DNA from 4 places in the Kocuria sp. ChxB genome. Region 4 is predicted to be linked to each of the others. Evidence: predicted binding sites of a transcription regulator. Region 4 holds the regulator's gene; each other region holds the start of a gene.

Region 1 (2,196 bases), 1.1 Mb from region 4:
CATCGCCATGTTCCGCAACCGCGGCTACGAGCCCGTGGAGCCCTTCCACCGGGACACCACCGCCTCGGTGTTCCTGGGGCGGGTGCTCTAGGGCCTCAGTCCCGCGCGTCCCGCGTCCTCTTGTCGTTCGCCTTCTCGATGGCCTCCACCAGCTCGTCCTTGGTCATGTCCGAGCGGCCCTGCACGTCCAGTTCCTGGGCGATCCCGTAGAGGTGCTCTTTGGAGGCGTTCGCATCCACTCCCCCGGCGGTGTCCTCGGAGTTGAGCCCGCCCTGCTCCGCGCTGGCGTCCGACGGGCCGTTCTCCTCCTTGGGCTCCCAGTGGTCCCCCACCTTCTCGTGGGTGTGCTTCACCGCGGCCCACGCGGTGCGGGCCGCGCGGGACTCGTCGTGGTACTCGTCCTCCGCAGAGTCGTACGCCTGCGCGAACGTGTCCTGCGCCTTCTCGTCCGAGCGCCGCAGCGTGGACGGAATCTCGTCCTGACGTGCGCGACCGTTCTTCCCCGCCTTGGGCACGGTGTCCTCCTGCTGCTGGGAACGTCTCTGGTGCTTCGATTCTAGGAACGACGACGCCGCCCGCCCCACCCTTTCGGGCCCGACGTGGCCCCCGTGCGCCTTGAGCTGAATCCACTCAACTTTGATGCCCCAATCCTTGGCACCTTGCCGGGAAGAGTGCTAATTTATGAGCAGTTGAGTCAGGGGTACTCAAGGAACGTGACGGCTCCTCGTCCACCGGTTTCACGGGGGCTCCGGGGCGCACCACGGACGAGTCGCACAGGAAAGGAACAGCAGTCATGGCAACCTTCGATCCGTTCTCCGAGGTCCAGAACTTCGCCAACCAGGTCCTCTCCACCCGCAACGGCCTGGAGCAGATGCCCATGGACCTCTTCCGCCGGGGCTCCAACTACTACCTCGCCGCTGACCTCCCGGGCATCGACCCCACCAGCGTGGACGTGGACGTGGACGGCCAGCTGCTGACCATCCGCGCGCAGCGCCGCCTGCCTTCCGCGGAGAAGGACACCAAGTGGATTGTGCGCGAGCGCCGCAACCACTCCTTCGTGCGGCAGCTGAACCTGGGCCAGGGCATCGACACCGAGAACATCACCGCCGCATACGACAACGGCGTGCTGACCGTGACCATCCCCGTGTCCCCCAAGTCCCAGCCGCGCAAGATCCAGGTGGCCACGGGCCAGAACCAGGACAACGTGGTGCTGGAGAACCGCCAGCAGGAGCAGCAGGTCGAGTCCGGCGAGGACTCCGAGAGCTGACCGCCCCGGCGCCAGTCGGCACGCACTGAGTGAGCCACGAGGGCCCGCGGGAGATCCCGCGGGCCCTCGGTCACGCCCGGCGGCCTGGGACTCACCCCGCGAAGAAGAACCGGGTCAGGTGGAAGAACACCGGTGCCGCGAAGATCAGGGAGTCCATCCGGTCCAGGATCCCGCCGTGGCCTGGGATGAGCGCCCCGAAGTCCTTGATGCCGCGGTCCCGTTTGAGGCTGCTCATCACGAGCCCGCCCACGAAACCCAGCAGGCAGGACACCAGGGCCAGCACCCCGGCCTGCCACGGGGTGAACGGGGTCAGCCACCACAGCGCCGTCCCCAGAGCCGTGGCGGAGAGCACCCCGCCCACGAAGCCCTCCCACGTCTTGTTCGGGCTCACGGTGGGCGCGATCCGGTGCCGGCCCACGGTCTTGCCCCACAGGTACTGCAGGACGTCCGAGCCCTGCACCACCACGGCGAGGAACAGCAGCAGCGCGCCCGCCTCCACGCCACCGGAGCCCACGGCGGAGCCGTCCGCCGCGGCCCTGCCCTCGTGGATGGCCACGGGCAGCTGCAGCACCGCCGGGAGGTAGCTCAGGGCGTAGACGCACACCATGAGCCCCCACTGGCTCAGGGCGGCCCGGTGCAGGAACGACTCCGTGCGCCCGGACAGCGCGAGCAGCACGGGCAGGAACAGGAACGCGTACACCGGGATGAAGATGGCGAACATCCCGTACCAGTGCTCCCACACGAACCAGAAGTGCAGCGGGGCGAGAACCACCATGATCCAGCTCAGCACCCTCCGGTCCCGTTCCCCGGGCGGCAGCAGGTTGGCGAACTCCCGCAGGGCCAGCAGGGACAGGGCGAGGAACAGCAGCACCACCGCGGTCTCCCCCAGTGCCAGGCTGCCCACGAGCACCGCCACCATGATCCACCAC
Region 2 (2,196 bases), 710 kb from region 4:
ACGAGCGCGGAGCGCACCACGTCCGGGCGGCGCACCGCCCCGAACCACAGGACGGCCTCCACCACGTCCCCGCGGTCGGAGATCCACTGGGCCTCCGCGCCCTCGGGCACGTGCTCGTGGGGGATCCCGGGTCCGATCTTCGCGCCCACGGCGAGTCCGGCCTCCGCGAGCGACGTGACGAAGGACAGCGGAGGGGAGAATGCCTCGGGGTCGAAGATCCTGCGGGTGCGGCCACCGCCCGTGACGCGGCGAGCCGGATCCAGCCACACCCCGTGGACGGGGCCGTTCTCCAGCGCGGAGAGATCCAGTTCCTGCGCGTCCGCGCACAGCACGCGGGCCCGGGGCCAGCCCGTGAGGTTCACGGTGGCCGCCGCGGCGGTGAGGGGATCCCGCTCGACCGCGGTGACCGTACGGTCCAGGGCCGCGAGCGCCAGCGAGTCTGCGCCGATGCCGCAGCCGAGGTCCACCACGTGCTCCGCGCCCGCCTGGGCGAAGCGCTGGGCGTGCAGGGCGGCCACGGACCACCGGGTGGCCTGCTCCACGCCGTCGCGCGTGAAGACCAGCTGCCGCGCGAAGTCCCCGAACTTCGTCCGGGCCTTCTCCCTCAGTCGGGACTGGGTGAGGGCCGCGGCCACGAGCTCGGGGTCGTGGCCCTGGTCGCGCAGGGACTTGTTCAGCGCGAGCGAGGCCGAGGCGTCGTACGGGGGGAGGGCGTCGAGCAGGTGGCGGCCCTCGGGAGTGAGGAGGCGGGCCAGGCCGCGGGCCTCGGCGTCGTCCGGAGCGGTGGGTGCAGTCACCCGACCATCACATCACGCCCCGGAGGCGGAGCGGGCGCCGCGGCCGTGACGCGCGGCAGGAGGGCTCCCGAGCGGCGTCGGCCGGGCCCGTTCAGCCCACAGGGGAGTGGCACGGGCGCGTCTTGACCGGGCGCGGCCCGCGTCCCTACAGTGCTATTAGCACTCTCCCCTGGAGGGTGCTAAAGGCCAGGCGCTCAATCGGCACCGCGACGACGGTTGGCACGCCAACTGGCCTGTGGCGCTCGCCGTCATGGGACCCCATGGCACGCGGCGGACGCACACCGTCTCACACGCCTAGAAGAAAGGGAGAGATCGTGTCGGTCTCCATCAAGCCCCTCGAGGATCGCATCGTGGTTCAGCCGCTGGCCGCTGAACAGACCACCGCCTCCGGTCTGGTCATCCCGGACACCGCCAAGGAGAAGCCCCAGGAGGGCACCGTCCTGGCCGTGGGCCCGGGCCGCGTGGACGACAAGGGCAACCGCATCCCCGTGGACGTCAACGAGGGTGACCTGGTCATCTTCTCCAAGTACGGCGGGACCGAGGTCAAGTACAACGGCGAGGAGTACCTGGTGCTCCCGGCGCGCGACGTGCTGGCCGTCATCGAGAAGTAGCTTCTCCACACCCTTTTCGTACGCGGTGCCCGCCCGCCCGGGAACGGGCCGCGGGCACCGCGTGCGTCGTCTCCGCAGTCTTCCCGGTTCCCTAAGGAGCAACTCACATGCCCAAGCAGTTGGTGTTCGACGACACCGCTCGCAAAGCGCTCGAGGCCGGCGTGAACCGCCTGGCCGACACCGTCAAGGTCACCCTCGGCCCCCGCGGCCGCAACGTGGTCCTGGACAAGAAGTGGGGCGCGCCCACCATCACCAACGACGGCGTGACCATCGCCCGTGAGGTGGAGCTCGAGGACCCGTACGAGAACCTCGGCGCCCAGCTGGCCAAGGAAGTGGCCACCAAGACCAACGACGTCGCCGGTGACGGCACCACCACCGCCACCGTGCTCGCGCAGGCCATCGTGAAGGAGGGCCTGCGCAACGTGGCCGCCGGTGCCGCCCCCAGCGACATCAAGCGCGGTGTCGAGGCCGCCGTGGCCACCGTGTCCCAGCGCCTGCTGGACAACGCCCGCCCCGTGGAGGGCAAGGACGTGGCCCACGTGGCCGCGATCTCCGCCCAGTCCGAGGAGATCGGCGAGCTGATCGCCCGGGCCTTCGAGACCGTGGGCACGGACGGCGTCATCACCATCGAGGACGGCTCCTCCACCGAGGTGGAGCTGGACGTCACCGAGGGCATGCAGTTCGACAAGGGCTACCTGTCCCCGTCCTTCATCACGGACCAGGAGCGCCAGGAGGCCGTCCTGGACGACACCTACGTGCTGCTGTTCCAGGGCAAGATCTCCGCCATC
Region 3 (2,196 bases), 650 kb from region 4:
ACCGGGCGGACATCCGGCGCCACCGAGAACGAGAGCCCCATGGCGTGGCCGGGCGTGGGGTAGGGGTCCTGGCCCACGATCAGCACCTTCACCGCGGACAGCGGCTCCCGGAACGCGCGGAAGATGTTCTCCCCGGCCGGCAGGGTGTGCCGCCCCGCGGCGTGCTCGGCCCGCAGGAACTCGCCCATCTCCCGGATCCGGGGCTCCACGGGCTGGAGTGCGGCGGCCCACTCCGGGTGCATGATCTCGGACAGCGGGCGCGGGGTGCTCACGAGTGGCCTCCTGGTGCGGTGCGTCGCGCGCGGCGCAGTCCCCGCGCGCTAGGGTTGACGCCATGTCTACCACGGGGGAGGAGCTCGACGAGCTGGACCGGGCCGTTCTGGAGCTCGAGTCCGAGCACTGGAAGTACCGCGGCGCCAAGGAGTCCGCGATCCGCTCGCGGCTGGGACTGAGCCCGGTGAACTACTACCAGCGTCTGAACGCCCTGATCTCCTCCGAGGCCGCAGCGCGCCACGCGCCGATGCTGATCTCCAGGCTGCGCCGGGCGCGCTCGCGCTGACCGCTCGTGGACACCGGGCGCGTGTCCCCGGACGCGGGCAGACCTCCGAGCGGGCACCCGGTCGGCCGTGCGATAGTGGCCACTGACAGCGTTGCGCCCGGAGCACCGCGCGGTGCGCGAGCCGGGCCCAGGAGAGCGAGACCATGAGCGAACACCCCCGCGACGAGTTCGACGACGTTCCCGAGGACGGCGCGCGCCAGGGCGCGCACCGCGGCCACAACCCCCGCGCCCGTGAGGGCTCCACGCGACAGTTCCGCACGGTCCTCGTCTCGGGCGTGCTCGCCCTCGTGCTCGGTGCCGTGTGCTTCGTCAACGCGCCCCGCACGGCCCAGGAGGCGCAGTCCCTCGGGAGCGTTGCGGTGTCCCCGGTCGCCGTGACCACCGCTTCGCCCGTGCTCGCCGACGCCGCCACGGCGGGCCTGCGCGCACCGGCCCCGGGCGGCGTCGAGCACGTCTGAGCCGTCCGGCGTTCAGCCGGCAATGAAACCTGAGCCCACCACGCGCAGGGCGTTTGCGGTTCCGCGCGCGGCAGTGCCACTATGGGATTAGCACTCAGTCGGGTGGACTGCTAACCGGGTCCGGTGGCACCGCCTCGGCGCACGAGTGGAAACCACATCACGGTGAGGTGGTCGCGGCGCGGTGAGGACCGCGGTGCGAGCGCCGTCCGTCGCGGGCATCGTGACCAGTCTCGTTTGTCGACCGTCCAGGAGGGACGAATCACATGGCAAAGATGATCGCATTCGATGAAGAAGCACGCCGCGGCCTCGAGAAGGGTCTCAACACCCTCGCGGACGCCGTCAAGGTCACGCTCGGCCCCCGCGGCCGCAACGTGGTCCTGGAGAAGTCCTGGGGCGCCCCCACCATCACCAACGACGGTGTCTCCATCGCCAAGGAGATCGAGCTGGAGGAGCCGTATGAGAAGATCGGCGCCGAGCTCGTGAAGGAGGTCGCCAAGAAGACCGACGACGTCGCCGGTGACGGCACCACCACGGCCACCGTGCTGGCCCAGGCCCTCGTGAAGGAAGGCCTGCGCAACGTGGCCGCCGGTGCGGACCCGCTGTCCCTCAAGCGCGGCATCGAGAAGGCCGTGGCCTCCGTGACCGAGCAGCTGCTGTCCTCCGCCAAGGAGATCGAGACCGAGGAGGAGATCGCCGCCACCGCGTCCATCTCCGCCGCTGACCCCGAGATCGGCAAGCTGATCGCCGAGGCCATGGAGAAGGTCGGCAAGGAAGGCGTCATCACCGTCGAGGAGTCCAACACCTTCGGGCTGGACCTCGAGCTGACCGAGGGCATGCGCTTCGACAAGGGCTACCTCTCCGGCTACTTCGTCACGGACGCGGACCGCCAGGAGGCCGTCCTGGAGGATCCCTACATCCTCATCGTGAACTCCAAGATCTCCGCCGTGAAGGACCTGGTCCCCGTGCTGGAGAAGGTCATGCAGGCCGGCAAGCCGCTGCTGATCATCGCCGAGGACGTGGACGGCGAGGCCTTGGCCATGCTGGTGCTGAACAAGATGCGCGGCGCTGTGAAGTCCGTGGCCGTCAAGGCTCCCGGCTTCGGCGACCGCCGCAAGGCGCAGCTCGCGGACATCGCGATCCTCACCGGCGGCCAGGTCATCACCGAAGAGGTGGGGCTGT
Region 4 (2,196 bases):
GCGACGGTCACGCACCCGGCCCTCGCCGTAGCACTCGTGGCACGGGCTCTCGATCACGGTGCCGAAGCCGTTGCACTGCGAGCACGGGCCCTGAGTGGTGACCATGCCCAGGATGGACTGGCGCTGGTACTGCATGTGCCCCGAGCCGCGGCACATGCTGCACGTGGTGGGGCTGGTGCCGGGCTGGCAGCAGGAGCCCTCGCACGCGGGGCACACCACGGCGGTGTCCACGGTGATGTCCTTCTCCACCCCGAACACGGCGTCCTTGAGGGAGATGCGTACGTTGATCAGTGCGTCCTGGCCCTGCCGGGTGCGGGACTGCGGGCCGCGCTGGCCGCCCGCCCCCGCACCCTGGAAGAACGTCTCGAAGATGTCGGAGAAGCCGAACCCGGAGCCCGGGAAGCCACCGCCGAAGCCGGTGTCCGTGCCGTTCTCGTTGCCCGTGGCGTCGTAGACCCGGCGCTTGTCGGGGTCCGAGAGGACGTCGTTGGCGTGCGAGACGCGCTTGAACTCCTCCGCGGCCTCCGGTGACGGGTTGACGTCCGGGTGCAGCTTGCGCGCCTTCTTGCGGTAGGCGCGCTTGATCTCTTCGGCGCTGGCGTCACGGCTCACGCCGAGGGTTTCGTAGTGGTCGCTCACGATGTCGTCGCTTCTGCTTTCGTCGGGTCTGTGGTCGGTCGGGGCGGCGCCGGCGCGGCGCTCAGTCCCCCAGGTTCCTGGAGAGGTATCGGGCCACCGCGCGCACGGAGGCCATGGTGGTCGGGTAGTCCATGCGGGTGGGTCCCACCACGCCCACCTTGGAGGCGGCGCGCGGTCCGTAGCCGGCGGCCACCACGGAGGCTTCTGCCAGCGGGTCGTCGCACTCCTCGGAGCCGATCCGCACGGCCACCCCGCGCTCGTCCTGCTGCATCTCGGACAACAACCGCAGCATGGTCACTTGTTCCTCCAGTGCCTCCAGCACCGGGGAGATGCTCTGCGGGAAGTCGCCGCTGAACCTCGCGAGGTTGGCCGTGCCGGCCATCACCAGGCGGTGCTCGTCCGTGGCCGAGGCGAGCAGGGAGAGGGTCTCCCCGACGGCGTCCCCGGCCTCGCGCAGCTCCGCGGGCAGCGTTTCCCCCAGTCCGGCGACGGCGCTCGGCACGGCATCCAGCGCCTGTCCCAGTACCCGGGCGAGCACGCGGGCACGCAGCTCCAGCAGCTGGGGCTCGTCCAGCGCGGTGCGCAGCTCCACGGCCCGCTGCGCCACGCGGCCCGAGGTGGGGATGAGGATGACCAGCACTGCCGCGCCCACGTCCACGAGCTCGACGTGGCGCACGGTGGTGCCCGTGCGCACGGGGTACTGGATCACCGCCGCCTGGTGGGTCAGCTGCGCGAGCAGGCGCACCGTGCGCTCCATGACGTCGTCGATGTCCTGCGCGTCCTCCAGGAACACCTGGATGGCGCGGCGCTGGGCCGGGCTCAGCGGCTGGACCGCGGCGATCTGGTCCACGAACACGCGGTAGCCCTGGTCGGTGGGGATCCGCCCGGAGCTGGTGTGCGGTGCCACGATGAGTCCGGCGTCCTCGAGGGCCGCCATGTCGTTGCGCACCGTTGCCGAGGACACGGGAAGCCGGTGGCGCTCCACGAGCGCCTTGGAGCCCACGGGTTCGCGGGAGTGGACGTAGTCCTCCACGATGGCCCGCAGGATCTGCACCCTGCGCGGATGGTCCATGGTCCTCACCTCCCGTGGCGTGTCGAGCAACGGGCCGTGCGCCCGTCGTGGCCGAGCACCAATTTTGGCACTCATCGAGTCACAGTGCTAATCCCCCAGTGTAGGGCGCGGGCGTCCCGGGGCCGCTTTGGTACGCTCGCGGCTGATCTGCCCGCCGCACCGAGGAGGAACCCGTGAACGCACCCGGCTGGGGCTGGGGTCCCCAGGACCTGGACAGCCCCGAGGTCTCCCGCACCCGGCCGAGTGCGCGCGAGGTCGCCGTGGCGCGTGACATGGTGCTGGAGGACGTCGAGACCGGGTGGGTGGGCGCCGTCGTCAGCGTGGAGGTGATCGGCGGGATGCGCGTGGTGGGGCTCGAGGACCGGCACGGCCGGGTCAAGACCTTTCCGCTGGGGCCGGGCTTCCTGCTCGACGGCGAACCGGTGCGGCTCACACCCCCGGCACCGCGGACCGCCCCCGCCGGCAAGCGCATCACGCGCTCCGGC

Evidence for each region. Region 4 encodes HrcA, which represses chaperone genes, less so after heat shock. Its sites were predicted from a motif close to TTNGCACTCGNNNNNNNCGAGTGCNAA; they were not measured.
Region 1: the regulator HrcA is predicted to act here: its motif matches at 652-678, upstream of P8S73_RS07975 (Hsp20/alpha crystallin family protein).
Region 2: the regulator HrcA is predicted to act here: its motif matches at 954-980, upstream of groES (co-chaperone GroES).
Region 3: the regulator HrcA is predicted to act here: its motif matches at 1,105-1,131, upstream of groL (chaperonin GroEL).

What each region holds. Positions count from the first base shown of each region.
Region 1 covers NZ_CP121123.1:1,797,900-1,800,095, reverse strand. Annotated here, with positions in the region: gene P8S73_RS07985 (GNAT family N-acetyltransferase) at 1-91, shown strand, start outside; gene P8S73_RS07980 (ChaB family protein) at 96-515, opposite strand; gene P8S73_RS07975 (Hsp20/alpha crystallin family protein) at 794-1,267, shown strand; gene P8S73_RS07970 (phosphatidate cytidylyltransferase) at 1,359-2,196, opposite strand, start outside.
Region 2 covers NZ_CP121123.1:970,926-973,121, reverse strand. Annotated here, with positions in the region: gene P8S73_RS04220 (class I SAM-dependent methyltransferase) at 1-797, opposite strand, end outside; gene groES (co-chaperone GroES) at 1,112-1,408, shown strand; gene groL (chaperonin GroEL) at 1,516-2,196, shown strand, end outside.
Region 3 covers NZ_CP121123.1:2,267,599-2,269,794, forward strand. Annotated here, with positions in the region: gene P8S73_RS09975 (uracil-DNA glycosylase) at 1-272, opposite strand, end outside; gene P8S73_RS09980 (DUF3263 domain-containing protein) at 335-559, shown strand; gene P8S73_RS09985 (hypothetical protein) at 703-1,017, shown strand; gene groL (chaperonin GroEL) at 1,281-2,196, shown strand, end outside.
Region 4 covers NZ_CP121123.1:263,757-265,952, reverse strand. Annotated here, with positions in the region: gene dnaJ (molecular chaperone DnaJ) at 1-639, opposite strand, end outside; gene hrcA (heat-inducible transcriptional repressor HrcA) at 701-1,711, opposite strand; gene P8S73_RS01155 (DUF3097 family protein) at 1,885-2,196, shown strand, end outside.